4 regions of the Candidatus Villigracilis affinis genome follow, and region 2 is predicted to be linked to each of the others. Evidence: riboswitches for the same ligand, from Rfam matches in the RefSeq annotation. Region 2 holds a riboswitch; each other region holds the start of a gene.
What was found. A riboswitch is a leader RNA that binds a small molecule or an ion and turns the genes downstream of it on or off. The one in region 2 is predicted to bind cyclic di-GMP.

Region 1 (8,057 bases), on a different contig from region 2:
CTGTTCCAATCACACGAAATCCATGCGGTGTGCCGCGCGGCTGGAAGAAAAACGATCCAACTTCTGCACGTTGTTTTTCATCGCCCCAAAAAATATCAAGTGCGCCTTCCAACACATGGATCGCCACATCTTCTGCGTAGTGGATGTGAAGCGGCGTTTCGTATCCAAGCGGGAGCAATATATTGAATAGGTTAAATGCACCTCCTGTCTGTTCTGCGCTCGCCATAATACTGACCAGCACTCCCAACGACTCAAATCTTTGTTCTCCATCGTTGAGCATATAAGGTTTGGTTTGAAGTGAAGTCTTTTTCATGCCCACATTAAACATCCCGCGCAGGCTTTGCAGGTAACAATTCAGTGTTACAAAAAGTGATACAATTTTTTTACATGGATACATTTGGCGAATGGCTTCGTGGACAGCGTACTGATCGCAAACTCACGCGCGAGGAGTTTTCAAATCGCGTCGGCTGTTCTGTCGCCATGCTTCGCAAGATCGAAGACGGCGAGCGCCGACCTTCCATGCAGATTGCAGAACTGATCGCAAATTGTCTGGATATTCCATTGGATGAGCGGGGGACATTTATCAAAGTAGCGCGCGGTCAATTGACGACTGAACGCCTCTCTCCCGTATCGAAGCGGGTTGCCCACCCAAACATTTCCCCGGCCCAAGCCGCTTCTTCACCTCACGTCAATCTCCCCGTTTTACCGACACCATTGATCGGTCGTCAGCATGAAGTGGACGAACTCAGCAAGACGCTGAACGACCTGCAATGCCGCATGTTGACCATTGTTGGTCCAGGCGGCATTGGCAAGACACGTCTCGCGATAGAAACCGCGTCACAATGTCAGGCTGGTTTTGAAGATGGTGTTTACTTCATTCCGCTTGCGCCAATTCAGTCATCCCGTTTTGTAGTTCCCGTCATCGCAGATTCGATTGGATTTATGTTGCAGGGTGAAAGTTCTCTACACCCCAAATTACAACTGTTCAACTATCTCAAAGAAAAAAACATTCTCCTGCTTGCCGATAATCTCGAACATCTGCTTGGCGATTCTTCAGTTACCGAGCTTTTCTCTGAATTGCTGGCACAAGCGGCCAGAGTAAAACTACTGGTCACATCCCGAGAGTCATTGGGCTTGCAAGGTGAATGGATATTTGAAGTTCACGGCTTGCCCATCCCTGAAAACGCGGACATGGAAGGCACATCTGTGGAGTTGTTCTTGCAACGTGCCCGCCGTGCTCATGTGGGTTTCGATGCTACGACGGAAGATTATCCTGCCATCGTCCGCATCTGTCAGTTGGTGAATGGAATGCCGTTGGGAATCGAACTCGCCGCAGCCTGGGTGCGGACTCTCACTTGCGACGAAATTGCAAAAGAGATCGAGAACGGCTTGGATTTTCTATCTGTCTCTGCAAAGGATCTGCCGCCACGTCACCGCTCCATGCGCGCAGTCTTCGACCATTCATGGAAATTGCTCCCCGAAGAAGAGCAAAACGTTTTACTTCGGCTTTCTATTTTTCAGGGAGGATTCTCGCGCGAGGCGGCGCAGCAGGTTGCAAATGCGACTCTCCCAGCGCTCTCGGCGTTGGTCACAAAATCATTGATCCGACGAAGTGGGACAGGGCGGTACGATCTGCACGAAATCATCAGACAGTACACTCTTGAAGAATTGGAGAACCATCCTAAAGTTAAGAAAGAAGCGGCGGCTCGTCACGGTCAATATTTCATGGCTTTCTTGAGTCAACAGGATGTGCCTTTGCGAAGTTCCATCCAGCGCGAAGCTCTTACTGAATTAATCGCCGATGTTGACAATATCCGCAGTGCGTTGGAATGGGCGCTTGCCCACAAAGAATTTGCATTGATCGAAATGACCATGCGCGCCTATTCGACATTTTTGGATACATTGGGCTGGGCACAGGAAGGATTGGATTATCTCGGGCGGGTGAAGGATGTTTTGGAAACGAAGTCATCGCTTTCCAGAACGGAGCAGGTGGCGTTGGCGCATGTGCTTACATCCCGTTCGCTATTCGCATTTCGGATGGGAAAATATGAACAAGCACATACCATGCTTACCCGCAGTCTTGAAATTCTGCGTTCCATAAATGAGCCTCGGATTCTAGTGGAAGCGGTGACCTTCATGGGAATCATCACGATCATTACAGGTGATCTTGTTGGCTCATCGAAACTATTCATGGAAGGGCTACAAATTGCCAGGGATATTAACGATCAATGGTATGAAGCTTTATGCCTGACTGAGGTGGTTGGCATCAACCTTATGACAGGCACAGCAAATGACATTCACAAACAATTTCAATCCGCTGTGGAAGCGTGGCGCAAAACAGGCGACCAGCGATTCACTGCGTTTGGACTCACCTCGCTAAGCCTGGGCGCGATGGCGGCACGTAAATACGATGATGCTTACGCAGCATTGGAAGAAAGCCTGGCGATCAATAGTTCAATTGGAGATCGTACGGGATTAGCAAATTCATATCGCGGATTGGGGCTGGTGGAACAGGCACAGGGAAAACATGCGGAAGCGCTCGGCTTGTTCCGCTCGAGTCTGCAGATCTTCACCGAACTTGGTGCCCGTTGGGATATGGCACGACTTCTTTCGGAAATGGGGCAAAGCACATTTGCCCTGGGAAATGATTCAGAAGCCAAACACCTTTGGCACGAGTCCCTGCGGCTCTCGATGGAAACCCATGGAATGATCACCGCCATGGAAGCGATCGTTGGCATTGCCAGCGCGCATGCAAAACACGCGGATCATCAGTATGCCCTCCAACTGCTTCTGATCTGCATTGATCATCCTGCTATCATGCAGGAAACAAGAGTCCGCGCTGAAAAAATGGCCGCTGAATTGAAAGAGAAATTAACTTCGAAAGAAATTAAGTCAGCAAAAATCTTTACCAAAGACAACCCACTCGAAGCAATTGTAAAAGAAATATTGAAGTGAGCTTAAAAAGAAACACGATAAAAATGTGCAGCACTGATACACCGTCGGGGAGGAACAGGCATTTTTTTCAGCGGCAGGTTGCAGGTCGGGTTTGACGCGGGTGGTAATTCGTCCAAAAACTATGCGGGTGTCATCGCTTCTCCAAGATTGAATTGCTGTACGGTCCCCTGCAATGACTTGGCCATCTCCATCAGTGATTGAGCCGAAGCAGTGACTTCTTCAACCTGCGCGCTCATCTCTTCGGCAGATGAAATGAATTTCAAAAAATCAAGCAAGGAAGGTTTTTACAACTTGATCTTTCGTAACATTTCCGTCTCCGGCTGAGTCATCACAAATTCAATTTCACCTGTATGAATGACATATTCAGGTTCTTTTTCAGCAATTGACCAATTCTCCCGAATCGTATTTTTCCCGTAATTGACAGCAGGCTCCAACACCTCATTTTGAATTGGTTTTGGCCTTCTACCATTCTTTCTATGGACATTCGTCCAATGCCTTTGCATTTTTAGCTGTACAGGTTCTTTCACAGGCAGGTTATATTGTTCAAGATCAGGAGCAGTTCTTAATGCCTCATCATGGCTCGACTCGTTTTCGACGATACCCTTCCTCCCCATGCTGATCACGTAGCGATATGTCACCCTATTATCCTGCACAAAATAATAATGCAGGAAATTGCGGGTCATGTGAAGAATCATGGTCCCCTGTCGTTCGGCAAGTTTGGCAAGATTATCCATACTGGTGACATCGATCAAGGCGGAGGTAAATTCCAGGCTTTTTTCGTGAACGTCCACTATCATTGAGCCGTAGCGTAAGCGAATGAGCGCCTCTTCGTTTTGACGGGTCATATTAAAGATGGACAGACCCATGATGGCAAGCCCACTAAATGAAATTCCTAATCCAAGCAGGGAAAATAAGCGAATAAAGTCAACTGTAGTCTCCCATCCCAGCAAGGACAAAGTACTGGCTTGCATGCTGGAGCTATTTGCAAGACCCTCTTTCGTTATGCGCATGGGGTCTATTTCATCATTCGTATTGGCAAGATAGAGATGCACTTTGTCATACTTGAAAGCAAGTGTGGGGTCAAATGTGTCAGAGATCACTTGTCCTGAAACGACAGCAGTGAAGGCAATGTTTGTAACGATTTCAACGGTATAAGAGTTTGTGCGCAGCCCTGTTTCTTTTTCAACCAAATTTACTAATGTTTCCAATTGACAAATATCCAAGGTGGCCGTACCGAAATATGGATTACTGCTGAATGCTGTTTGTGGAAGTAATGGGATGGTACGCTGCCAGCCGCTCGGCTGATCTATGATCCGTGCAAACATTTGCTGGCTGCCCGATAAACTTTGAAGCTGATTCCCCGTAATATTATAGGCAAGCCCAATATTGAGAAAACATGCCAGTCGGGGGAAAACAGGTTCCCCGCTGCGTACCATCCCCGTGTCATAAACTCCGGGGGATCCAGTCGCAGTATAGGAGTAGATACCATCCTGTTGATACGGAATGGTATCTGCCGTACGCGTGGCTGGCCGGGTGAATGCAAAAATGGCCAAGCCAAGAAACCCGATAAACAGGGTCCCCAGCAGGTATAGCATGCCCTCAAGCATTCCACCTAACCCGATTGATGAGCCATTCTTTCCCTTTTTGCCTTTTGATGGTTTGGTTATCAGACTGGACATAAAAATACCTCCCAGTAAAACAATGGTGAGTGACAGGTTAAGGGGTTTGCGAAGCCACTGCATTGCCAAACCCGCTTTGGGCAAGTAAGCCAACTGTTTGCCGGTGATTTCTTCAGGGGTGGGCTGGGATGCATCAATCCACGAATTATTATCGCCTTTTATTACGAAATGTCCCTGCTCAATGCCGACGATACGGTGAATCACATATGCGCCCATTTCTGCATCGCGATAAGTGACAACGTCACCAATTTGGTATGTTTTTGCCCTGCGAACAATGACCAGGTCACCGGTATGGTAGTTTGGCTCCATGCTGATGCCATTCACCATTACGTAGGATGCCTGTCCACCAATTTTGGTCGGGGCGAAAGTAATCCAAAAAAATATGAGTCCCACAAACAGGATGAGATTGAAGAAAATGGATGACCAGCGCTGGGTTTGTTTCATAAGATGCTTACAGGAGCATGTGTGAATTTGAAAGTTCGTTTATTGTATTTATGAAGATAAGGCCTGGCAAGGCCAGACCCTATCTTCATAATGAGCTATTCAAATGTCAGTGTCATACGGATATTACGGGTCGAGGGTGCTGCTGGCGACAATGTTCAGTGCGGTAACATCAATAAGGTTGAGAGCGCCATAGGTGCAGGTAACTTCCATGGACGGGGCGACACCAGCTACGAGGGTGCAATCTGTCCAGGCGCCGCCTGTTGCGGTCTGAAGTTTTGCTATGGCAGCAATAACTGTCCCGCTGCTGGGGGCGACGTCGAAGGTGATCGCGTCGACCAGGGTTGGGTTGGTCGTATCCAGATCATATACGATATTGGTTACTGTGTAACCAGGAATTACATTTGCCTTGTACCCCGCGGCGCTGTCTGGTACGGTATTCGTTGCGGCGAAAGCGTACACGCTTCCCGCGGCAACGATTACGACAAGAACGATCAACAGAATTTTGAAATTGCGAAACATGGCTTATCTCCTTTTGACAAATCCGATTCTCATCGGATCTGCGCTAATGAAGCGAACAGCGTTTTTGAAAAACGATCAAGCCATTTGATTAAAAAGACCCGGCTTATGTTAAGCCAGGTCAAATAATCACGTGAGGTTTCTTGTGGTATTCGGCGGCCTGGCGGTCATGGTCACTTGCGTGACGTTAGACCCATGACTTTGCGTCCCTGCCTTTAGACAGGTTTGCCTTTTCGTTTTTCTTATCTACAGTATAGTCATACGAGAAGTTTACCTCAATCGTTCCGGTACTTAAATCACTTGCGTAAAACTACTCATTTTGTTCCTGGCTATAAAAAGGGATTACCAGAATTCCAGGACATAACCGTCATTGTATCGGGGAGACTCTGCACTTTGGGCAGAAGCAGGCCCAAGGTTCGTCACGATCGGGCCGTATTTCGGCATCCACATTCGGGGATACAATGTCATCTTCAAATGAATTGAAAACGAACCATCAACCATGGAATAGTTTTAGGAGTACGTGAAATCATGAGAAAGCCCATCATTGAAGATACCGCCAAACCCGTTGAACCGATCCTCTCGAGTTCTCCCCCGCCCTCGGATGGCAATACAACCTTCGTGGCCATGCGGCATCGAAATTATCAATTGTATTTTGGCGGACAGTTGATCTCGAATATCGGCACATGGATGCAGGTCATTGCGCAGGGTTGGGTGGTGTATCAACTCGGTCATTCAGAGTTGACCCTGGGACTGGTTGCTTTTGCTTCGGCAATTCCCACGCTGATCATTTCGCCGTGGGGCGGCGTGGTGGTGGACCGTGTATCACGCCGCAACCTGTTGATGATGACTCAATCCGGCGCGATGATTCTGGCGTTTGCATTGGCAGCCCTGACATTTTCAAATGTGGTTCAAGAGTGGCATGTGATTATTCTGGCCGCCCTATTGGGCGTGGTCAATGCCTTCGATGCCCCGGCGCGTCAGGCATTTGTTCCTGAGATGGTGGGAAAAAAGGATCTTCCGAATGCCATCGCCTTGAATTCGATGATGTTCAACAGTGCACGCGTCATCGGGCCAGCGATCGCGGGGATGATGCTGGCGGTGATCGGCGCAGCCTGGTGCTTTACATTGAATGGAATTTCCTTTTTTGCAGTGCTTACCGGATTATGGCTCATGAAACTCCCTCCGCATCAACGCCGACAACAGACCACTTCGCCGTGGCAGCAATTGGTCAGCGGCTTGCGCTATGCGGCTGGCACCCGTGAGATCGCCGCATTGATCCTGCTCTCGCTGGTCTTCAGTATATTTGGTGTTTCCTATTTCACGATCCTGCCCGCATTCGTAGAGAAGACTCTTCATCAGGGAGCGATCGCCTATGGTTGGGTAAATACAGCGTCTGGATTGGGTGCAGTCATGGGAGCCTTGCTGTTGGCGAATCAAGTAAGCCATGGCAGGCGCGGAAAGTTATTGGTCATTACCAACATTGCGTTTCCGCTGATCCTTATCGCGTTTGCTTTCGTGAGCAGTTATCCGCTTTCGCTTTTGCTGGCATTTGGTCTGGGGATTGGCTTCATGGTCCAATTCACCACGATCAACACCCTCCTTCAAACCCGCGTGGAAGATAGCTTTCGCGGACGGGTCATGGGGTTATATACGCTGACCTTTTTTGGTTTCGCACCGTTCGGCAATTTGATGATCGGTGCACTCGGTGAAAAAATGGGATTGGGGTTCGCAATGACCCTGTTCGCAATTTGTTCTCTGGTTCTCTCACGCGTGGTGCTGACAAAGATGCCCGAAGTTCAAAGTCTACCGTAGACGGGTAACGTAATTGAACGCGGGCGGCAGAACGACATTGCATAAGCTGAGTTATTAAGAAAAATCAGCCCCGAAAGAATAATTTCGGGGCTGGTCATGTTTATATCGATTCTTTATCTTTTGAATTTTTTACCCGTGGCGAGTTCAACGCTCTTATACGCGCCGTCGTAGATGCCGATGCTTTTGTTCTTGACGATGCAATCGCAGAACATGGCGAGCAGGTCATCGGCTTCGGTGAGGAGGTCGATGGCTTGCAGGGTTTGCGGAATGGTGCGGGTTTCGACGGTGCTGTCGCCGATCTCTGCGCCGCGGATGGCGCCCCACATTTCATGTCCGCCGACGCGGGCGTTGAAAATTTTGGGAACGGGATAGAAGGCGAGTTCGCTGGGCTTGGTGATCATCACATCCATGACGCGCATGAGATAGTTGGTGGCATAGACCGCGTGGAAGGTATTGTCGTGCAGGAAGATGTGCAGACCGTGCGCGGGCTTCTTGCGAATGCTGTCTGTGAATTCTTTGGTGTCTTCCCAGGTGAAGTGCGTGTTGATCAGGTCTTTGTGGTGAGCAAGTTGTTCCTGCAGCCAAACCCAATTGTCTTTGTGGTCGCCGAGGTTGATGAAGAGCGCGATCTGGTCTTTCTCGATCATTGGG
Region 2 (8,057 bases):
ACCACGCTGCTGCGTATGTCATTGCAGACAGCACCCAGCTCGTGCGTGCAGTCGGAAATATTTTGCAAAACGCCGCCGAAGCAGGTGCGAAATCCATCAAGATCACGGCGCGCGAGACCGAAGAGCGCGGTATTCTTGAGATCATGGTCGATGACGACGGCTCTGGCATGGACCGCGACGTCATGGAAAAAGCCTGGTCGCCATTCTTTACCACGCGCGGCGTGGACCATCACGGCCTTGGTTTGCCCGCAGCCATGCATGTCATTTCGCAGGCTCAGGGACGCATTGCCATTGTCAGCGAAAAGGATAAGGGTTCCACCGTTGCCATTTACCTGCCGAAGGGAATTGTGAACGATGAACCCCTGAAAGCTGGCAATGTGAAGCACCTGCTGTTGATCGATGATAACGACGATTGGGCGAATCATTTTTCAGAATTGCTCAAAAACACAAATGTCAAGCTCACCCAGACTACAGATTTGAAGAAACTGCCTGCTGCCGATCTTGTTTTGGTGGATGAGAATATCACCGCCATTCCTCTCGCGGATGTGTTGACTGCGATCGCAAAGGAGGGGCTCGTCTCGAAAACAGTGATCCTCACTTCGGCCATCAACCCCGAACGTGTGACCCAATTCATGCACGATGGTATGAAAGACGTGTCAGTGAAGCCCTACTCTGCCGGGGAAGTAAGCGAACTATTGAAGTAATTTAAGAAGACCTGACAGGTTTGAAGAAGCCTGTCAGGTCTCATTTGAGGATTATGCGACCAAGATGGCGTAAGGTTTTACACGATTTATGGGATAACAAATCCCGCACACTGCTGGTGGTTCTGTCCATTGCAGTGGGCGTATTTTCCATTGGGGTCATTGCGGGCGCCTATCAGATCATTGGTAATGATATGGGCGTTTCTTACGCGGCGAACAATCCGTCAAACATCGAGCTGCGGATGGCGAATTTCGACCAGGACGTGCTGGATAACATTCGTAACATGCGTGGAATTGCGGATGCAGAAGCACGACGCGTGATCAACTTCCGGGCGCGCACCACCCATAGCGACGCCTGGATATCACTGGACGTTATTGCTTTTAAAAATTTTAAAGAGAATAAGATCAACCTGTTGAAGCCTGTGATGGGGGCATCTGAGGCAAAAAAGGATGAGATCCTGCTTGATAAGCGGGCACTCGAAAAGTTCGATTTTGAGATCGGCGAATACATTATTCTTGAATTGTCCGATGGCACCACGAAGCAATTAAAGATCGTTGGTGTCGTGCAGGATTCCAGTTCCAGTGCGGGTGATTTTCTGGCTCCGTCCCTTGGTTTTATTTCAATGAAAACCATGCCCACTCTGCACCAGCCCGAGGACTTGTTCAATCGCGCATACGTGACCCTGTCTGAAGGCGTGGATGATCTGGACTACATCCATGAAGCAGGTGCAGACATCAAGGACAAGCTGGAGAGGAATGGGACGGATGTCATCCGTACACGCTTCTCTGAAAAAAATAAATATCCGCTTGCAGATATCATCAACGCCGTCCTTGGTATTTTGATGGCGCTTGGTATTTTGATCGTCTTCCTTTCGAGTTCGTTGATCGCCAACACCCTCGATGCATTGCTTAGTCAGCACTTGCGCCATATCGGTGTGATCAAACTGGTCGGCGGCAGGGGCAGACAGGTCTTTGCCATGTACGTCACGCTCATCATGGCTTTTAGTTTCCTGGCGCTGTTGGTCGCGATTCCTGCAGGTGGGTGGGGCGCGTATCGACTTGCCGAGTTTATGGCGGAGAAACTGAGATTCAATCTGCTTGGGTACCGCATTGTGCCGCTGGCGTTTGTCATCCAGGTTGTGATCGGACTGCTTGTTCCCTTGATCGCGGGCGTTACACCGGTCATCAATGGATCGCGTATCACAGTGTTGCGTGCCTTGAGCGGAGATATCGCAGGCGACGAAAACAAACCACACAAACACGAGCAGGAGCGCATCTCATGGTTCGACTGGATGCTGGTGCGTTTGACGAATATTTTGGCCAGACGGGGGATTCACTTCCCACGCCCGTTCATCATCTCCATTCGCAATACATTCCGCCGCCGCGGACGTTTGATGTTAACGCTTTTCACTTTAACAATGGGCGGCGCGATCTTTATCGCTGTGTTCAACGTCCGCATTACTCTGCATGATTACATGAACGACATCGGGAAATATTTCCGTGCCGATGTCACGCTTGACTTTGACAAACCGTATCGCATTCGCGAGGTGGAGCAATTTGCCCTGCAGAATCCAGATGTGGTATCTGTGGAAGGCTGGCAGTTCCTTTCATTTGAGCTTCTTAACCCTGATGGTACAGTGGCTGAGAACATAAACGTTTTTGCGCCACCCTCCGACAGCAAATTGATCGAGCCGATCATGGTTGCAGGACGATGGATGCGGTCAACAGACGTCCGCAAGCTGCTCTTGAGCGAGAAAGTACTTGATACCTATCCCTCTCTCAAGCCTGGCGACCCCATCCTGCTCAAGATCAATGGCCACGAAGAGACATGGGAAGTCATCGGATTATTCAAATTTGTCGGGCAGGAAGGCGTGTTTGCGTATATACCGCTTGAATACGCCGCTCAAATCACCAACCTGCCAAATCGCTCTTCGTCCTTCCGCGTTGTAACCATGCAGCACGACCGTACGTCTCAGGATTTAATGGCGGAAAAACTGGATCGATTCTTTCGCGATGAAGGATTCAAAGTCCGCAAAGCGGAATCAGGCCTCGCGTCATTGGATAGCGCCCTCGAAAGCCTGGATATTCTCGTTGCGTTCCTGCTCATCATGGCGGTGTTGACCGCTATTGTCGGCGCGATGGGTTTGACCGGTACGATGGGTATGAATGTATTGGAGCGTACACGCGAGATCGGGATCATGCGTGCCATCGGCGCAGACGACCGCGCTGTCATGCGGACCATTATTGCAGAGGGTTTTGTGATAGGAACGCTCTCATTTATTCTGGCAATTGGCGTCTCCATTCCATTCACATATGGGCTTTCCTATATTGTCAGCCTGGCTGTGTTTGAGACTCCCATCGATGTAGTCTTTACGTTCCTGGGCTATGCCATCTGGTTTGGACTTGTACTGCTGCTTTCAGTGATCGGCTCCATTTTGCCAGCGCGCAGCGCTGCCCGCCTGACGATTCGAGAAGTACTGGCTTACGAATAAAAAAATATGTCATTGTGAGGCCGTTTGCTATTTTGCCGAGACTTCACACAGACATTCACAATCCTATAGAAGGTAAACATGAAAAAACAAATATTGAATATCGTTGCATTACTAACAATTTTCTCTCTCGCTCTTGCCGCGTGTGGAACTCAACCCACCGCCGCACCTGCTCCTGCAGAATCTGTGGTGTCATCCAATGAAGTGGTGGCGGAGGGCCGCCTTGAACCGATTCAGGGAACCAACCTGTCCTTTCAAACTCGCGGAGTCGTTGAGGCGATTCTTGTGCAGGCCGGAGACTCCGTCAAAAGAGGGGATGTCCTCGCGCGGCTGACAAATGCGGGTGTGGCCGAAGCGCAGGTCGTCATCGCACAAAATGCCTATGATACCCTTCTCCGCAATGAGAGCGGCGACCGTGCCCGACTTTGGCAGGCTTACATGGATGCACAAACCAAGCGCGGCGAAGCTGAACAGAAATGGGACGATCTGAACGTGGACAACATCGAAGATAACATTGAAGATGACAAGGCCACAGTTGAGGATCGCAGAGAAGATCTTCAGGATGCGCAGGATGACTTCGAAAAATATAAGGACCTTGACGAAGATAACTCCAACCGCAAATCTGCTGAAGATGATCTCGAGCGGGCACAGGAAGATCTCAATCAGGCCATCCGTAACCTTGAAGATAATATCCGCGAACGCGATGAAGTCCGTGCCAGATACGATGCTGCTCTGGCTGTTGAAGCCGAGGCGAAGTATCAATATGAGATCAGCCTCGACGGCCCCAATGCCGATCAGCTTACGCTTGCCAAAGCCAATTTGGATTCGTCCCAGGACACGCTTTCCAACTATGTTCTGACCGCGCCATTTGATGGGATCGTGGCAGATGTCAGTGTGAAGGCGGGTGAACAGGTCACAGTAGAAACGCGTGTGATCAGCATTGCCAATTTCGATTCGTGGGTCATTGAAACTACGGACATTACCGAACTGGAAGTGGTGAAATTAAGCGTAGGCCAGCCGGTGCTGTTTGTGCCCGATGCTCTGCCCGATGTTTCACTTAAAGGCACGATCACCGAGATCAGCCAGGCATTCACCCAGCAGGGCGGCGACATTCTGTACACGGTTCGCATCGCTGTACAGGAGGCTGATCCGCGCTTGAAGTGGGGTATGACCGTGGAAGTAACTTTTATGGAACCTATTCAACAATAAGTTCCATTTTATATAAATAGAACATCTGAGTGATTGAATTTTATTTTTGTGCGTGCAATAATTTAATTGCTCCGAGAAAAGGCAATACCGGGGAAACCCCGGTTGCGCAAAGTCATGGGCCTAAAGCTGAACTGAGTCATGGCAGCCAGACTACCGACAAAAGCAAAGCCGCCAAAAGACGGCGACGCAAAGTCAGAGCGTCTAAAATCAACATACGCATGAAAGTTGTGCAGTTGATCAAGACCGACCGACCTCCGAAAGGCAAAATCAGGGAAACCTGATGACGCAAAGCCCTGGATCTAAAATCATACGCCTTATTTTGTGGTCATGATCGCCAGGCTGCCGAAGAGCAATCTTTTCTCAGGGATGACCATTATTTGAGTCATCCCTGTTTAATTTGGATGTGGAACCGCCTCTCACTTAACCGAAAGCTGGGAGGCGGTTTATTGTTATAATCGCGCCGACGAATCGTCCTCCTCAACAAGGGCGGAAATCTTTTATGGATATAAATTCTCCCAACTTTCTTTTTCTCTTCCTGCCTTTATTCATGCTGGTGTATTTCATCGTTCCCCAGCGCGGAAAACTCATCATCGGTGTTGCAGGCAGCCTGTTGTTTTATGCGTGGGGAAATCTTCCCTATGTTGCCATGATGATGGTTCTCACTCTCTTCGCTTACTTTCTTGCGCGCGGAATTGACCGTTGGCGTGATCAGAGAACCTCCCTGTTCCTGTTGTGGCTCGGAATTCTTGTAAATGTTGCGCTTCTGGTCGTTTTCAAATTATGGACGGGTGTTAAATATCCGCTGGGGCTTTCCTACGTCACCTTTCAGGTGATCGCCTACCTGCTCGAAGTCTACAACAAGGTGTCCGCAAGTGAAAAGGACATGCTGGCTTTTTCCTTTTACCTGCTGCTCTTCCCAAAGATTCCCGTCGGCCCGATCACACGCCACCGACAACTGCGCGAACAGATCCAGAACATTCAAGTTGTGCCGACAGATGTAGCGGATGGTCTTCGTCGATACATCCGCGGATTCGCTAAAAAAGCCTTGATTGCCGATACGCTTGCACGGGTGGTCACACCGATCTTCAAACTGGCATCTCCGACCATTGATCCCTCGTTCGCGTGGCTGGTTATCATCAGCTATTCCCTGCAATTGTATTTTGACTTTTCAGGATATACCGACATGGCCATTGGTCTCGGGCGCATGATGGGATTTCGCTTTCTGGAGAACTTCAACTTCCCCTACATATCCAAAAGCATCGGTGATTTTTGGCGGCGCTGGCATATCTCACTTTCAAACTGGTTCCGCGATTTTGTGTTTTATCCGCTCGAAAGACGGCGCTTGAAATGGATCGGCCAGCCGCTCAACATTCTGATCGTCTTTGCGTTGACAGGTCTTTGGCATGGCCTGACGAGAAACTTTCTCATCTGGGGCCTGATCCACGGAATGGCCTTGATCTTCGAATCCACAGCCCTTGGAAAAAAACTGCGTACGGCCTGGGCGCCTGTTCAGCATGTGTATGCGCTGGGAGTGATTCTGGTTGGCTGGGTGTTCTTTCGCTCGCCTTCACCCGATTTTGCTTTCGATTTCCTGCGCCGCCTTGCAGGCGATACAAGCGGATTAAGTCCTCTGCCATTCGAAGTGACCAGCCCACTGCCGTTCATCGAGCCGACTTTTCTTCTTGCATTCGCTGCTGGCATTTTGCTGGCGCTTCCGTTGGGGAATTGGTTTCAGAGCAAAGCTGATGTTATTTCCAACGATAAGCCTGTTGTGAAATTCTTTTTTCAATTGGTGTACGATCTGGGACTCGTTTTTCTATTTCTAGCAGCGGTCGCCTCCACAGTGAGTGCCACCTTTCAACCAGGAATTTATGGGACATTTTAGTTTCAACATGTTTCGGCCTGAACAGAGCCGCTTGTTCTCTGCGGAGCAGTCGAGTGACCTTGTTTGCCTGCCCATGAAACTTCAGGAGACCGTGTAAATGAAAATGGGAACTTGGGATAAACTCTATCCAAAAATATTCGTCTCTGTTTTCTTTGCCATTCTGCTGGCCCAACTCCTCGGCCCGCAGTTGACAGTCAAAACGATCTCGGACCGTTTTTTTCTGAAGACGGCATTGATCCAGTCATTTAACGGCTTTCGTTATTCACTTGGCGACCAGGTTTTTAATGAAGGGATCGTGGGCAAGGATGGCTGGTTGTTCTACTCGGGCGATTTCAGCATCCACGATTATCAAAAGACATCCCCCGTCAGCAAAAAGAATTTGAAGGAAGTGGAAGCGATCTTGAATCAAATCAACGATGCCGCCATGCGTAACGGCGGGAGCATGCTGGTGGTCATCCCGCCTGATAAAAACACGATCTACCCGCAGTACATGCCCGATGAAATTCCCGTGCTCGGCGAAACCTCGCGCCTTGAACAGTTCATGCAATACATGCAGGAGCATACCAACATTCAAGTCATGGATTTGCGTCCTGTGTTGAGTGAAGCCAGTCAGACCTCACAGATTTACTTCAAGTCTGATGCGCATTGGAATTGCCTTGGGGCGTACTATGCTTCCGCGGAGATCATCTCGATGGTCAGTATCAGCCATCCCGAAGTGCGACCGCGCTCTTTATCCGATTTTGAAATTGGCACAACGATCGATTCCTCGCTCGATATTTCCAAGACGATGGGGCTTGGCTTGCAAGAAGAGACATGGACCCTGACTCCAAAATTTGAAACTAATGTTGAAGTGATGCCCGCGCCGTTCGCCGAAAATAAACAGATGCGCGTTTCGGTCAATTCAGAAACCGACCTGCCCAGTGCGGTCATTTTGCATGATTCGTTTTACAACGAATGTTTGAATCAGTTGATCGAGCCATATTTCAGCAAGACCTTTTCTCTGCATTACGGCACGTCGAAACTTCCCGATTATATAGACCTGATCGAAAAGGAAAAGCCCGACGTGGTCATTGTGGAATTCGCGGAACGGCACATCGAATATTTCTTTAAATTATTGACGGAATAACCGCTTCGCACTTAACCGAAAGCTGATTGCTGTTTATTGATAGACTCTACCCGCAGGGTATAATCTCCTTATGAGCAAATCTTCCCGACCTCTTGACCCTGAATCAAAACCCGATGACCGCGTGGATAACGCCCTGCGTCCGCAAAAATTGGATGACTTGATCGGTCAGGATCAGGTAAAGGAAAACCTATCCATTCTCATCGATGCGGCCCGTGGACGAAGCGAGGCGTTGGATCATGTTTTGTTTTACGGCCCTCCTGGCTTGGGAAAAACCACCCTCGCGCATGTGCTGGGGAACGAAATGGGCGTCAATGTAAAAGTGACGGCTGGCCCCGCCATCGAACGCGCGGGTGACCTTGCGGCCATTCTCACCAATTTACGTGCTGGGGATGTGATCTTCATTGATGAAATTCATCGCCTCGGGCGCGCGGTCGAGGAAGTTTTGTATCCAGCAATGGAAGATTTCTCGCTGGATATTGTCATCGGCAAAGGTCCGTCGGCGCGCTCGATCCGTTTGAAACTGCCGAAGTTCACGGTGGTCGGCGCAACGACGCGGCTGGCTTTGGTCACTGCTCCGCTGCGCGCGCGTTTCGGCGCTGTGTATCGTTTGGATTACTACGATCTGGAAGCCATGAAAAAGATCATCA
Region 3 (8,057 bases), on a different contig from region 2:
AAAGAAAGAGCCGCGAGAATCTCGCGGCTCTTTTTGCTTCAAGTTCATTTGTTACGGCAAACTAAATGCTCTGACTAAAAAGACGGCCATTTCAGCGCGTGTCACATTGGCATCAGGACAATAGTTGCCGCCGCCGCATCCGCTGGTGACACCTTCGGCCGCGAGTTGCTCGATCCATGCATCTGCAAAGGAACCAAGCGGAACATCCCCAAAAACCGTTCCTGTTGCAACAGGAGGAGCATAAGAACTTCCATGTTCACCACGCAAAAGGAAGATCGCCATTTGGGCGCGGGTGATGGTTGCATCCGGGCAATAGTTTCCACCGCCACATCCAGCAGTGACTCCCTCTGACGCAAGTTGTTCGATCCAATCTGCGGCGAAGGAACCGAGTGGGACATCCGTGAAGACAGTTCCAGTTGCGGCTGGAGGAATATAGGAACTCCCGTGCACGCCGCGCAAAATGAAGATGGCCATTTGGGCGCGGGTGACAGTTGACTCGGGCAATACATCATCGGAGAGGCACTGCATCCGCTGGTGATGCCGGCGTTATACAATCGCTCGATATATTCCCACGCCCAATACGTGGATGGTACATCTGTGAATATGGTGGGAACAGGAGCCATACCTGATATATACACTGGGATAAGGCTTCTGATATCTGTTCCATCCCCCAATTGACCAAAGTCATTCGCCCCCCAACACATGCCTCCGCCGTCTGAGGTCAGCGCGCAGGTATGCCAACGTGCTCCTGTCATGTAACTAACTCCACTCGATAAACCAGATACATTCACCGGAACAGCACTGACGGTCAATGAATTATTTCCCAATTGTCCATTGTCATTATCGCCCCAGCACATCATCCCCCCAGTTGAAGTCAGCGCACAGGTATGATGTTCTCCCGTAGCAATGGAAACCACGCCACTGGGAAGCCCCACCACATCCACAGGCAGAAGGCTTTCATCAGCAAATGTGTTGTTGCCCAATTGTCCAAATTGATTATTACCCCAGCATTTTATGCCTCCAAGCGCAGTTAACGCACAAGTATGAGAACTACCAGCAGCAATGGCAACCACCCCGCTGGATAGCCCAACCACGTTGACTGGGATTGGGCTTGGGTTATTGGAGTTATTATTCCCCAATTGACCATTGCTATTACTTCCCCAACACATCACTCCGCCCGTTGCAGTCAACGCGCAGGAATGCCCTCCACCTACAGCAATGGCAGTCACCCCGCTGGAAAGTCCGCTTACATTGACTGGGGTGTAACCGCCGACATTTGAGTTATTCCCCAACTGACCATCCCCATTACTTCCCCAGCACATCACTCCCTCGGTTGTGGTCAACGCACAAGTATGCCAGTGTCCTGCCGCAATGGCACTCACCCCGCTGGAAAGCCCAAACACACTCACTGGCTCATAAGTTGACCAGAAAGGCGTGATGTTTCCCAACTGCTCCGCGCTATTATCCCCCCAACACAGCACCCCACCCGTCGTGGTCAATGCACAGACGTGCATCCCCCCAGCTGCGATGGCGCTCGCTCCACTGATAAGTTGGCTCATTACTGGAACATGGCTATGAGTCATCATGTTATTTCCCAATTGCTGAGACATATTATTTCCCCAACATGCCACCCCGCCCGAGGAAGTCAGTGCGCAGGTATGGTTCAACCCCGCCGAAATGGGTCCCATCTCACTACCAGCGGTCAGCGGCGCAAAGTCTCCCACTCCATTGGCAACCAATTGAGGAATTTCCCCTGTTTCACTTGCGCCAACCATCACTGGATTCATTAGAAACGACAACAACAAACCGCCCAATATGAAGAGAGTCAAACTTTTATTAAACATGGAAACCCTCCCAGGTTCACTATGTGACAACTTCACTTCCGCCCTTAAATCACTATACGATTTATCAAATCAAATATCAAGTATGGATTGGGCGGTATTGGCTCATAGGTACACAATCCCCACCGAAAACAGACGACTAACAACAGGAGCCGTGAGAACGACTCACGGCTCCTGCCAGTACAGATATTTTGATTTTTCGAATTACGGTGTCGGTAAATTCTTGGCTTTGACGATCAAGTACGCACCCCAGCCGCAATTGACCACAGGTTGCGCAGTTAAGAAAATATCCAACCTCCACTCACTACACGCGGAATTGCATCATTGCGACAATCATTATCGAAATAGATACAAAACCTCGCTGTAATCAGAGATCAGGCGCTGCCGGAAACATTGCAAATTATCACTTGAAATTACCGTCCAAACCTTGTAATATAAAAACACATTTAGAGTTATTTTGCATTTGCTTGAGAGGTAGGGATTCGCCTCGAAATGGCAAACCCATCGCGAGATGGGGACGCAAAGTCATGGGTCTACACGTATAGACCGCCAGACTGCCGAAAGGTTTTTACTTCGGCAGTTTTTAATTTCCATTTACAACCATCACGGAGGTGAAACGAAGAAATAAACCGCTTCTATGCAAGGGATATCGTTTTTGTTCAAATATATATACATAAGGAGAATCTGATGAACAGAAAGATCCTTGCCGTTATCGGCATACTAGCATTGACGATCGCCGTCATGCCCGGAACTGCATCTGCCGCGCCCAAACCAATCGACTACAGCCCGATGGATGCCGGCCCGGTCATCCGTGAAATGCCAGCAACCCCAGATATCATCAGCAACACACCGGAAGATGCGGCAAAAGAGGCGGGCTTTTCGAGCAATACGCCTTATACGAGTTGCGTCCTGGCTACCAAGACCTGGATGCGATTAAACAGTGTGACAGGCGCCTATGGATTTACGAACTATTATCTCGTAGCCGAGGGACCGCTGGCTCAAATTTGGGTGCAAAGCAGTTTGGCATGGCCTGCGGGTGATCCGCGCCCTACCCCAGAAATTACTTGTGAACAAGCCCAGTATATGCTTGGACAGTTTGAGAACAATATGTATCCGAAGGAGACATCCTTCTTCGGAATGCCCGCCGCACATGATGGGGCATATTCCCTGCTTGAAGCCTGGGGATATTTCCCGCCCGGATACTACTCCGATACGGCTGGCCGCCAGGTGGTGTTGGTTTCAAACGTCCGCGATGAGAATTATTTCGATCCGAATTACCCCATCTACATCGCAGGGTTCTACTCACCTTCTTATGAAGCCTATTTTGACCGCAATGTGATGACAATTGATGCCTACGATTGGGTCAATCGCACCGGGCCAAACGGCACACGACCCTATCTTTATGAAGGCGTCTTTGCCCATGAATATCAACACCTGCTGCACAGTGACTACGACTCGGATGAGGAGAATTTCATCAATGAAGGCATGTCGAATCTCGCCGAGTATCTGACCGGGTACGGTATCGCTGTCCAGGGTCATGTGGATGCCGCCGCGGCCAGGCCCGAGAATTCGCTAACGGTTTGGGGCGACCAGGGCGATCTGGAGATATTGACCGATTATGGTCAGGCTTACTTGTTCCAGTATTATCTCCTGGAGAAATATGGCAAGCCGTTCACCCAAGCTCTATTCCATGATGAGGGCAATGGGATCAGCGGTATCAACTCCACACTGGCCGCATTCAACATTCAAAAGAGTTTCGCCGACATTTTCCACGATTGGTCCGTGGCAATGTTGATTAACTCAAAGAACCCCGGCGGCGGGCTCTATCAATTCTATAATGTCGATCCAAAACTGAGCTATTACTTTGCGCCACTGAATATCGGCACACCAGCCGCGCCAAATCTCGAAGCCTTCAATACCCCCGGCGCGCCGCCATGGGGCACCGATTACATTTGGGTCAACGGCGACCCCAAGGCTCTTGGCAAATTCACTTTTAACGGGATCGCTTATAGCACATTCCCAACCGGCTGGACATCAGACGGCGCTGTGATATGGGGCGGTGCGGGCGATTTGCTGGATAATTGGGCCATCTTTGAAACGACGGGCGGCGGTACATTGACCTTCGATACTTACTACGATACCGAAGAGCTTTGGGATTATGGCTTCGTTCAGGTCTCAACCGACGGCGGATACACCTGGGCAAGCCTCGCCAACGCCTATACCACCTCCGATCATGACCCCAATGCTCATCCAACCGTCATTGCCAACCTGCCCGGCCTCACCGGCTGGAGCGGCACATGGGTTAACATGTCTTATGATCTAAGCGCGTACGACGGCCAGAATATTCTGGTTGCATTCCGCTATGTAACCGATTGGGGAACCTACTATGACGGTTGGTTCATAGACAACGTCTATGTGGATGGTACGCTGATCTCCGACGGCTCAAACACCGCGGCTTTCCATGATCTCACCTACTATCTGCCGGTTAACAATGATTACACCGTAACCTTTATCGGCATGAAGACTGTTGGAAAGGGGAATGAGTACAAGGTGGTCAGCATGAAGTTGAACCACGTAACCGAACAGGGCCTCTTCGAACTGAACAAGGTGTTGAAGTGGTCCACCAAGGTTGCCATGCTGGTTACCTTCGATGCGCCGGAAGGCACCACATCCTATGCTCCCTATACATACGACTTCACATATACAAACAAGGGACCAAAGAAGTAGCCTGCTTCTGTAACATTGAGCCTGCCTCGTGTGAGGCAGGCTCTTTTTATTTTGTCATCGTCATGGAACAGGCATCCAAGGTTGTCCGTCCTGGATTTCTCCCGGCGTGACCGGAAATTCAGGCCCGCCGCATTCCGCAACGTTTCCCTTCGTGTCAGATTGATAGGTATAGATCCTTTCATTCGCTTTCAACTGTATCATGTAGCCGGGTGTCAGTACCTGGGCATAGACCATGCCCGGTTGCGGGCAACCCAGACTGGTATCAGACCACGTTACCTCTGTAACATTCACTACTGTGATCTGATCGGCATTGATATTCAATCGCCGGCTCAAGTCATTCCGGGATGCCTGCACGGCAATCTCCTGCGTAGAGGAATGTGTAAGAGCAATTTGAGGGGTGGAGAGAGTCCCGTCGAAGGTGTCAGCAGGCTGAGGGGAAGAAAGAGGCGATGTGTCAACAAAGGTGGGATTCGATTGGCAGGTGGTCAAGACCATTCCCAGTACAAGTGTCAGTTCAATGGTTGATTTCATGGATTCCTCCATGCTATAGACGCCGCCGCGTATTTAAAGTTCATGGGAACAACGCAAATCCAAAAATGACAGCCGCCCAATCCATAAAGGCGACTGTCATTTTTCACTCCTGAAAATTACGGTGTGGGCAAATTCTTGGCTTTGACGATCAAGTACGCGCCCCAGCCACGATCCACCAATTCACTTGGGCAGAACATCGGTTTGCCAGTAACGCTGTCTGTGCCGCATGCGGGGAGCAAGCCATCCAGATAAGCTTGCTCGGCCCAATCAATTCCCCAGTAGCTCGGGTCACTAGACGGGAAGTCTGCAAACAAAGTTCCACTCGCGGCGGGAGGAGCGTAGCCCACGCCATATTTCATGCGCAGACCAAAGATGCTGGCCTCCACACGCGGAAGTTGATTCGCGGGGCAAAACAGCAACGGACTACTCTGGCAGCCTGTGGTCAGGCCTTCCTGATACATACCTTCCGCCCACGGCTGCGCCCATTCGAAACCAGTCCAGTTGTCGCCAAAGATGCCTGTGACGGCTGGCGGGGTATAGCCAGAGCCCATTTGTCCGCGCAGCATGAATACGGCGGATTGCGCACGGTCCAAAATCGTATCGGGGCAGAACATCATCGGGCTGCTGGAGCAGCCTGCGGTGTAGCCCGCATCGTACAGAGCTTGAATATACTTATATAAAGGATGTGTAGTCGGCACATCCACAAAGGTAGTACCTGAAGTGATTGAGCCTTCATATGCCCCAACATCGCATTGAGCGCCTTGTGGGCGAGTAACACCACGTTGATCTAAATTATTAACCGGAGCCGCAGAACAAGTGGCTGTATCTCCTACATCAATTGCAGGAGAGCCTGTGATTAATGCTATTGTTTGTGTAGGGCCGCCATTATCTGCGAGCGAACCAAGGTTGGGATCTCCGCTCAAGGAAGCCGAACACGATGCATCTTCAACCAAATTGTTCTTATTCGTACCGATACTGCCAACAACTTGAACACAATCTCCACCAGAGGTTGAATTAGCAACAATATTATTAGCATAATTCAATGTACTGGTATTATATAAACCACCTCCTGAGGAAGCAGAGTTATTTGAAAAAGTACTATTAACTATACTTAGTGTATTACCAATGTAAACACCTCCGCCATTTGATGACGCAGAATTACCAAAGAAAGTGTTGTTTGCTATGATGGAAGCATTTCCACTCTGTGAATAAACCCCACCTCCTTCCAAAGTAGCTATGTTATTTGAAAACGTGCTATTTTTTACAGTCATTGTACCGCTAGCACCAGAGTATAAACCGCCGCCCCTGGTACCTGAATTGCCAGAAAAAGTTGTATCAGACACTGTTAACGTGCCAAGGTTATAGATGCCTCCACCTGGATTTCCAGCAGTGTTAGTTGCAATGACACTACTATCAATTATTAAGACACCGCTATTATTATAAATACCGCCGCCTGAAGCAGATGTTGCGACATTGTTGGAGATGGTGCTATCAGTGATCGTCATTGCTCCATAGTTCCAAATACCTCCCCCGGAAGCGTAGGTTGTCGTAGAGTTACCAGATATCGTGCTGTTTGATATTGTCGCAATAGCGTTATAGCTGATAATACCGCCGCCTACCGGATTATTTATTATGGAACTATTCGTAACTATTAACATACCACCCCAATTTAGAATACCACCACCGCCATTTCCAGTACCGCTACTGCCCGAAATTGTACTGTTGTTAACCGTCAATGTTCCATAATTCAAGATGCCACCACCGCCAAACGCAGGGGATTTCCCTTTCGTAATTATCAGGTTATTCAAATTGGCTATAATCCCAGAATTGATAGTGAACACTCGTACATCAGCTCCCCCATTGTTACCAGTATCACCGCTTATCGAAATTTGTGATGCCAGAGAAGAACCATCAATCGTTAAATTTTTAGAGAGGGTTAAATCAGCAGCCAGGTAAATCGTCTGTCCAGAAAGGCTTGATGCAAAAGTAATGGTATCGCCGTCTGATGCCAAAGCCACAGCGCGTCGCAGTCGGCATGCCGTAGCATCAGGGCATGCACCAGTAATATCACTGCCATCATCCGCAAGGCTAGTCACAACCCAAGTGGTAGCGGCATGGGCAGGAGTAGATCCAATAGTGCTAAACGTTAATGCTATCAAAACCAGAAAGACCGCTAAAGATTTCACAACTGATTTTTTCATATATTATCTCCTCATGTATTGAAATTATTTTTAAAAGCACAATAATATAGGCAACATATGATCGTTGTTATTTTAATGTAACCTCCTGCAGTACAAAGTTTTTTCCTCCTATAGTGTACAAATGACAGTCACCTGCTATATAAAGGTGGCTGTCATTTGTAATATTTGAGAATGAATTACGGCGTCGGTAAATTCTTGGCTTTGACGATCAAGTACGCGCCCCAGCCGCGATTCACCAATTCACTTGGGCAGAACATCGGTTTGCCTGTGCCGCTGTCGGTGCCGCAGGCGGGGAGCAGACCATCCAGGTAGGCTTGCTCTGCCCAATCAATGCCCCAGTAGCTTGGGTCACTGGGCGGGAAATCAGCAAACAAAGTCCCACTCGCGGCGGGAGGAGCGTAACCCACACCATATTTCATGCGCAGACCAAAGATGCTGGCCTCCACACGCGGAAGTTGATTCGCGGGGCAAAACAGCAACGGACTGCTCTGGCAGCCTTGCGTTAAGCCTTCTTGATACATGCCTTCCGCCCACGGTTGCGCCCATTCGAAACCAGTCCAGTTATCGCCAAAGATGCCTGTGACAGCTGGCGGGGTATAGCCAGAGCCCATTTGTCCGCGCAGCATGAAGACGGCAGATTGCGCACGATCCAAAATCGTATCGGGGCAGAACATCATCGGGCTGCTGGAGCAGCCTGCGGTGTAGCCTGCATCGTAAAGCGCCTGGATATATTTATACAGCGGATGAGTCGTCGGAA
Region 4 (8,057 bases), on a different contig from region 2:
CGGGTAGTTCGAAGCGAGTAGATGAATTCCAGGGCGTGGACTTTGACCTTGTCGTGACGGTTTGTGATTCGGCGGCAGAAGAATGTCCCGTTTGGCTTGGAAAAGGAAAGCGTGTACACCACAGTTTCCCCGACCCTGCGAAAGCCGAGGGGACGGATGAGGAAGTGATGGAAGTTTTTCGCGCAGTGCGCGATGATATAGAAAAAGAAATGATCGCTTTGCTCAAGACATATTCTTAATATGGAGGCTCTTGTGACACAGGAAAAAAGTACGACCAAAAAATTATCAACCCTTGATCGCTATCTGACCTTGTGGATTTTTCTCGCAATGGCAGTTGGCGTGGGTATTGGTTTTGTTATGCCGGCAACGGTGGCTGCGTTCAATCGTGCTGTTTCAGTTGGGACGACGAATATCCCGATTGCGATCGGCCTGATCCTGATGATGTATCCGCCGTTGGCGAAAGTCCGCTACGATGAGTTGGGCGATGTGTTCCGTAACTGGAAAATTCTCGGTCTCTCGCTCGTGCAAAATTGGGTGATCGGTCCGATTTTGATGTTCGTTCTTGCGATCGTATTCTTGCGCGGTTACCCTGAATACATGACGGGGCTCATCCTCATTGGTCTTGCGCGCTGTATTGCGATGGTCATCGTATGGAATGAGCTGGCGAAGGGTGATAACGAATATGCGGCGGGGCTGGTGGCATTCAACAGTATCTTTCAGGTCTTGTTTTACAGCGTGTATGCCTACGTGTTCATCACGGTCCTGCCGACATGGTTCGGTATGACAGGCAATATCGTGAACATCACCATCGGTGAGATCGCAAAAAGCGTCTTCATCTATCTGGGCATTCCATTCATCGCGGGATTTTTCACGCGCTTCTTCCTTGTCCGCGCGAAGGGCAAGGATTGGTATCACAAGGTCTTTATTCCCAAGATCAGCCCGTTGACGTTGATCGCGCTGTTGTTCACCATCGTGGTCATGTTCTCGCTCAAGGGAGATGTGATCGTGGAACTGCCTCTCGATGTGGTGCGGATAGCTGTTCCTTTGCTGATCTATTTCGTGATCATGTTTTTGGTCAGCTTCTTCATGGGCAAATCCATCGGCGCGGATTATTCCAAGACGACGACGCTCTCCTTCACTGCTGCCAGTAACAATTTTGAGTTGGCGATTGCGGTAGCGGTGGCGGTCTTTGGCATTAACTCTGGCGCTGCTTTTGCCGCTGTCATCGGGCCGTTGATCGAAGTGCCAGTGATGATCGGGCTGGTCAATGTGGCGTTCTTCTTCCAGAAGAGATATTTTGGCGGGGCGATGGTCCCTGCGCCTGCCAAATGAATATTGGGTCGTATCAGGGGAAATAAATAAAGAGGAACAGCGGTCAACTTTCAGTTAGGTTGACCGCTGTTTTGCGATTTGAGTTGCTTCGTGTGTTTCGGATTCATTCGTGAAATGACGCTTAAGTTTCAGTAGCGGATTTTCGAGAATGTTCCAGGTCAGTAATGCCAGCAGGGATGTGATGACAACTGTCAGCGCGCTGTAGGCGACGTAGTATTCCCATCCGCGAACTTTGGCTTTGACCATGATATCGAGCAGGGTCAAAGCCACGGGCATATGGAATAGATACATCGAGTAGCTGTACTTGCCGAAGAAGACCAGACCGCCGTTTGCAAATATTTTTCGGATGAGCGAGGCCTCTGCGCCGCTGGTGAGGAAAATGATCATCGCGGCAGAGGAAAATGCAAGCAGGGTGTATCCGATGGTGCCGAGCGGAATGTTTCTGTAAAGCGGATGCGGCCCCGCAGGGCTGGCGATAAATGCCAGATACAGGAACAAGATCATCGTCACAATGGAGGCGGGCAGCGCCAAGCGTTTGACCGTTGCCTGCCAGTTTGTGGGCGTGATGAAGAAGATGGCGGTCAATGCGCCCAGTGCCAATCCTTCGAGACGGGTGAATGTGTTGTAGAAAAAGATGACGGGCAATTGTTCCGAATCGGGCGAGAGCAGAGTGGCCACGGTGCGCACCAGCAGGGAGAGGATGACGATGCCCGCGCTGATCCACGTCAGTAATTTTTGATTCGTCATGCGTACGATGGCGGGCCAGATCAAATAGAACTGTTCTTCAATGGCTAACGACCAGGTAACGCTCAAATAAGCAGAGGGATAAATCGAGAACAGGTACAACCAATTCTGTTGATAAAGCAGGAAGGTTGGCAAATAGGGGATGGTGGTGTCGGCTGTCTTTGCCACGGCGGGGACGAATTTCACTGCGATGAGGAACAGGGCGAGCGCCGCATAGTACAGCGGAAAAATGCGCAGCACCCGCCGCGCATAGAAGTTCTTGTAATAATTTTTTTCGTCTTTGGCTTTCAACAAAATGGATGTGATCAGGAAGCCCGAAAGCACAAAGAAAATATCCACGCCCATCCAGCCGACCAGTGACAGGCGCGTGATGAAATGCAAAAAGCCGTTGGCAGTGAAATAATCGGCTCGTTTTAGAACATGATGCGCGATGACAAGCAGGATCGCGATGCCTCGCAATCCATCCAATTCCTTCGAGCGGTCATTCATGAGGCCGCTGTCTTCCCGGTCAATTCGTCATATTTTTTGCGGACTTCACGAATATCATCCCACATTTGGGCTTTGGGTGAGCCAGGCTCTTTGGATGGATTTCGCAGTAGATAGGATGGGTGAAAGATCGGCATGATCCAGCGGCCCTGAAGCTCGGTCCATTTTCCGCGCAGGGAGGTGATGCCTGTCTTGCGCAGAATGGAATAGCTGGCCACGTTTCCCGTCAGCAGCATTACGAACGGATCAATCAGTCGGATGATCTCAAAAACATACGGGCGATAAAAATCGGTTTCGGTATCGGTGGGTTTGCGGAAATTCTTTCCATCCTCACCGGGCGGCATGCGAAAAACGGAATTGGTGATGTACACATCCTGCTCAGGGTCGAAGTTCGCGGCTTGCAGGATCTTATCAAGCATCTGGCCTGCGCGCCCCACAAAAGGCTTTCCCTGAATATTTTCCTCGGGTCCCGGCGCTTCACCGATGATCAACAATTTGGCCTTCGGATTGCCGCGGCTGATGACGATATTGGTACCAGCCTTTGCCAGCGGATCGTCACTCATACGTTTCATCACACTGAATAATTCTTCAAGCGATGAATATTGTTTTGCGCCCGTGCTGGATGAATCAGATTGAGACATAAGCGGTTTCCTTATGAAAGAGGATGTAAGCCCGATTCTACCTCATGAGCATCTTTGCTACGATCTCTTTGAAAACCTTCGCCGCCACCATCTCGGTCATATTCAAGGGATCCCGTGTTGGGTTCAACTCCACCACATCCGCGCCGATAATGTTTGCCTGCAGTGACTGGATCACGCTCAATGCCTCACGTGTGGAAAGCCCGCCCGGCTCCCAATGCGAAATGCCGGGCGCAAATGCAGGGTCAAGGCAATCCATGTCAAAGGTGATATAAAGCGGTGAATCGAAATTTATGTTGAAAACATCCTGCCAATTTTTCATCGTCAGCACTTCCACGCCGAAGCGATTCGCCTGTTCGCGTTGATGTCCGTTGATGGTGCGAATGCCCACCTGCACCAGGCGTTTCGCCAAACCCGCTTCCATGATCCGCGCGAACGGGCTGGCATGTGAATGCGGATTATCATCAAAGTTATCGTACAAGTCGGGGTGGGCATCGAAATGCAAAATGCTCAAATTCGGATGAGCTTTCGCAGCCGCCTTCACCAGCGGATATGTGACCGAATGATCACCGCCGAATGCCATGACCTTCAACCCCGCTTCATACAATCGACCTGCGGCCTGCTCGGTCTCAATGGGCATATCCGCCTGCGACGGTGTGATGTCGCCAGCATCCGCGAAGATACTATCCGCACCGAGATAGGTTTCATCTTCCGTCCACTGATTGGACGAGTCGCAGAAAAACGCCTCACGGATCCGTTGCGGAGCCAGCGCCGCACCACGCATGTAGGATGAGTTTTCATCGAATGCGACGCCCAACAAACCAATGCGTGTGTTTTGTTGGGGGAAGGGACGGAATGTTCTCATGGTTTAGACCTTTTTCGACAGGATTCGTTTCTTGTATGCTCATTTTACTCAACAAATCGCTTGTAGGCATCGTACCCATGAAGGCAAGGATGGCAATCTATTCACTTTCCGCCTGGTAGACAGTTTTGCGGCTTGGAAAAGCTTTTCAGACAGCCAAATCGCTCCCAAAACGGTTATGACATTTGATTATTAAACCGGGAAGAACTACCTAATTGAAATCAGTTTGTAAATCTGTATACTAATACAAATCGCCTTGCATTTTTGCAAGGTTGTTGAGTCAATTGGCTGCGATGATTCAGGGATCTAATTTGGTCGCTTTACCTTCATGCTCCGAAAGTAACATACATGGAAGGGAATATCCTTGAGGAGCAAATAGCGAAACCGGCCTAATGGCTGGTTTTTTTGTTTTCAGATATAAACTATCCTTTATGTTCTAAATAGGTGGAGGCATGATGAACAATCGATTCCAAGCTCGTGTGTTTTCTTGCATTGCGATATTAAGTATGCTGTTTAGTGCTTTAGGTATTCCAGTGCAAAGCGTGCTGGCTGCCCCTGCTGGAACAGCCTTGCAATTCAATGGTACGAATCAACATGTTACATTTGGAAACACCCGCTCTATTCCAGGTACACTGACGGGTACTCCTGCTTGGAATACATTAGCCAACTCCAGGCTGGGCAGTTCATCGCTATTATTTAATGGGACCAGCCAGTATGTGACGTTTGGTGCCGCACCAGAATTAGGTGTTACAAACTTTACCCTCGAAACCTGGTTTTATTGGCAGGGCGGTGGAACAACTGGAACCACAGGCGGGGGAGGCCTGACCGCGGTTTATCCTTTAATTACCAAGGGACGTAATGAGGCCGACGGTAGCAACGTGGATGCGAATTATTATCTTGGGATCCAGGGCGGAAAACTGGCGGCTGATTTTGAGGATGCCGCCACGGGGGCGAATCACCCCATTATCGGGTTGACCACGATAACCACAAACGCATGGCATCATGCCGCGGTAAGTTACGATAGTGTCAGTGCAGTATGGACCTTATACCTGGACGGTGTTGCAGATGGAACATCGGATCTAGGCGCCAATGTCCTCCCACGCTCTGACAGCATACAGCATGCTGCCATCGGTTCTGCGTTGACTTCTGCTGGTACACCCGCAGGATATTTTCAAGGAAGGTTGGATGAAGTGCGTGTATGGAATGTCGTTCGTACACAGGCCGAGATCCAGTCAGGTATGAATTCTGAAATCTTAACTCCAACCAGTGGGCTGATTGGTCGTTGGGGTTTAAATGACGGCTCGGGTACAACCGCAAGTAACCTGAACCGATTGGGAGTAACATCTTTTACACTCGAAGCCTGGGTAAAGCGCGCTGCCGGTGGACTTACCATGAGCACAGGCACGAACGGCTTTGACGGGGGCGGTGGTCGACCGAATGGTATTTACCCCGTTCTCACCAAAGGCATGGGGGAGGGGGAGAATCCGGCCAACTTGAACACAAACTATTTCATGGGAATCACCGCCGATGGGTTTGTAGGCGTGGATTTTGAAGATACTGCTGGGGGCGCAAATCATCCAGCTTGGGGAACTACGTTGGTCCCCGTCGGTGAGTGGCATCATATTGCGGTTACTTATACAGGTTCCTGTTGGTCAATCTATCTTGATGGCAATCTTGATGCATTAAATGCCGCTGTTGTGGCATGCCCAAATGCGACTCCGGAATCCACCAGTTACCAGCATCCCGGTTTGGCGGCCGGGATAAATTCTGCCGGTGTGCTTGGCGCAGGATTCTTTGCCGGTACAATCGATGAGGCTCGAGTCTGGAATCGTGCATTACCTCAAAATGAAATTCAAACAAACAGGTTTGTTGAACTCGCCAGCGGCAGCGGCTTGCTTGCGCGTTGGGGGTTAAATGAAGGCACGGGTACGATTGTCAATGATTCAGCCATCCCCACTGCGGAGAATGGCACACTGGTAAATGGCCCGACCTGGGTAACAGGATTTCCGGATAATATCCCTCCTGCTGCGCCGACGGGTTTAACTGCCAGTTCATATAGTAGAAACGTCAACCTGTCCTGGACGGCCAGTTCTGATTCTGACTTTGCCGGGTACAACTTATACCGGGGCACAATCGCGGGGGGGCCATATACAAAGGTCAATGTTTCCCTGCTGACTTCATTAACTTATCTGGATGCAGGCCTGACCAATGACACAACCTACTATTATGTCCTGCGGGCGGTTGATACATCCGCTAATGAGTCGGTTGATTCCGCGGAAGTGGATGTAACGCCTTCTCTTGCTCAAGGGGCGGCACTGCAATTTAATGGAAGCAATCAATACGTTACGTTTGGAACGGGCAATTCCCTTGCGTCGCCTGTTTATACGATCGAAACCTGGTTTAAACGCACAGGTGCAGGTGTTGGCGTCACGACCGGCGGCGGTGGAATTACATCTGCCATTCCTTTGATCACAAAGGGAACGTCGGAAAGCGAAGCTGCCGCTGCAGATATTAACTATTTCCTGGGTATTGATGCGTCCTCTGCTGTGCTGGTGGCCGATTTTGAAGAGGGTGCAGGCGGGGCTGCTCCAAGCCTGAATCATCCGATCTCAGGAACAACGGTCATCGTGAACAATACCTGGTACCACGCCGCAATGACATATGACGGGACAACATTGCGGATCTACCTGAACGGGGTTTTGGAAAATTCGTTAACAGTGGGTCAGCCCGTTGCCAGTGCAACGACTTCCCCAACTGCCTTTGCAACTTCCATTCGTTCCAATGGCACTACCATTCAGGGATATTTTGCTGGGGTCATGGATGAGCCTCGTATCTGGAATCGCGCTCTGACCCTTTCAGAGATCCAAACAAATATCAATTCGCAATTGACAAGCGGAAGCGGCTTGAGCGCGCGTTGGAGCATGGATGAAGGCGCTGGTGCCGCGATTGCCAGCTCTGTTGGTACGTTTAATGGCACACTGACGAATAATCCACTTTGGGTTTCTGGTGCGCCATTCAATATCGTCATCGGCGCACCTATCGCGCCAGCAGGATTAAATGCCACAGCGACATCCGGTTCCAACATCAACCTGACATGGACGGATAACTCGAATAACGAAACCAGCTTTGAGATCGAGCGCGGAAGCGATGCGGCTGGTCCATTCAGCGCATTGACCAGTGTTGGCACCAACATAACTACTCATGCAGATGGAACCGTCAGCCCGCTTACACAGTATTGTTACCGCGTGCGTGCAGTGAGCGGAGGCGGACAGTCTGCTTATAGCAATGTGTCGTGTGCAAACACTCCGGCAGAAGGCGGAAAGGCGCTGAAACTCGGCAATGCCAGCGCTTATGTGGTTTTCCCGACTTCATCCAGCTTGAATACGCCTGCCTATACCATCGAAACCTGGTTCCGCCGAGATGGAACCGGTATCGCAACCACCACCGGCGCTAACGGGACTTTTATTGAGCCCATGATCGCAAAAGGTACCGCCGAAGTGGAAAACGCCACTGCGGATATCAATTACATCTTTGGCATCAACCCAGGCGGGAATACACTGTGTGCAGACTTTGAAGAAGCCGCCTCTGGCACAACCCCCGGTCTGAACCATCCCATTTGCGGAACGACAGCGATCCAAAACGGGGTTTGGTATCACGCCGCTGCAACCTATGATGGAACAACCTGGCATTTATATTTGAATGGAATGCCCGAAGCATCCTTAACCGTGAGCCAGCCAGCCAACGATATGAATATCGCCCCCGTTTCACTTGGCACATCCATTCAATCGGATGGCGCCACAACCCAGGGATTCTTCAACGGCACCCTGGAAGAGGTGCGTATTTGGAATTACGTGCGTACCCCGTCGGAAATCCTTGCCACGATCAATGCTCAACTCACCACGGCGCAGGCCGGGTTGATCGCCCGCTGGGGCTTGAATCAAGATACCGGTACGGCTATTAATGGATCTGCAGGAACAAGCGTGAATGGCACGATC

Region 1: linked by a shared signal. The riboswitch ahead of IPI86_RS18305 (hypothetical protein) and the one ahead of IPI86_RS22455 (MBOAT family O-acyltransferase) in region 2 are both predicted to bind cyclic di-GMP.
Region 3: linked by a shared signal. The riboswitch ahead of IPI86_RS15615 (choice-of-anchor J domain-containing protein) and the one ahead of IPI86_RS22455 (MBOAT family O-acyltransferase) in region 2 are both predicted to bind cyclic di-GMP.
Region 4: linked by a shared signal. The riboswitch ahead of IPI86_RS18350 (LamG-like jellyroll fold domain-containing protein) and the one ahead of IPI86_RS22455 (MBOAT family O-acyltransferase) in region 2 are both predicted to bind cyclic di-GMP.

Annotation. Positions count from the first base shown of each region.
Region 1 is NZ_JADJKT010000036.1:654,575-662,631, forward strand. It holds gene IPI86_RS18285 (cupin domain-containing protein) at 1-313, opposite strand, end outside; gene IPI86_RS18290 (tetratricopeptide repeat protein) at 388-2,955, shown strand; gene IPI86_RS18295 (hypothetical protein) at 3,075-3,230, opposite strand; gene IPI86_RS18300 (signal peptidase I) at 3,240-5,078, opposite strand; gene IPI86_RS18305 (hypothetical protein) at 5,202-5,597, opposite strand; cyclic di-GMP riboswitch class I at 5,746-5,834, opposite strand; gene IPI86_RS18310 (MFS transporter) at 6,123-7,406, shown strand; gene IPI86_RS18315 (hypothetical protein) at 7,520-8,057, opposite strand, start outside.
Region 2 is NZ_JADJKT010000039.1:237,367-245,423, reverse strand. It holds gene IPI86_RS22470 (GAF domain-containing protein) at 1-704, shown strand, start outside; gene IPI86_RS22465 (FtsX-like permease family protein) at 758-3,193, shown strand; gene IPI86_RS22460 (HlyD family efflux transporter periplasmic adaptor subunit) at 3,272-4,399, shown strand; cyclic di-GMP riboswitch class I at 4,470-4,557, shown strand; cyclic di-GMP riboswitch class I at 4,650-4,746, shown strand; gene IPI86_RS22455 (MBOAT family O-acyltransferase) at 4,899-6,284, shown strand; gene IPI86_RS22450 (hypothetical protein) at 6,382-7,410, shown strand; gene ruvB (Holliday junction branch migration DNA helicase RuvB) at 7,481-8,057, shown strand, end outside.
Region 3 is NZ_JADJKT010000036.1:101,224-109,280, forward strand. It holds gene IPI86_RS15610 (S-layer homology domain-containing protein) at 102-1,844, opposite strand; cyclic di-GMP riboswitch class I at 2,326-2,403, shown strand; gene IPI86_RS15615 (choice-of-anchor J domain-containing protein) at 2,529-4,568, shown strand; gene IPI86_RS15620 (hypothetical protein) at 4,629-5,099, opposite strand; gene IPI86_RS15625 (choice-of-anchor Q domain-containing protein) at 5,216-7,300, opposite strand; gene IPI86_RS15630 (cellulase family glycosylhydrolase) at 7,477-8,057, opposite strand, start outside.
Region 4 is NZ_JADJKT010000036.1:685,071-693,127, reverse strand. It holds gene IPI86_RS18375 (arsenate reductase ArsC) at 1-239, shown strand, start outside; gene arsB (ACR3 family arsenite efflux transporter) at 241-1,332, shown strand; gene IPI86_RS18365 (acyltransferase) at 1,387-2,565, opposite strand; gene IPI86_RS18360 (uracil-DNA glycosylase) at 2,562-3,203, opposite strand; gene speB (agmatinase) at 3,241-4,065, opposite strand; cyclic di-GMP riboswitch class II at 4,340-4,461, shown strand; gene IPI86_RS18350 (LamG-like jellyroll fold domain-containing protein) at 4,515-8,057, shown strand, end outside.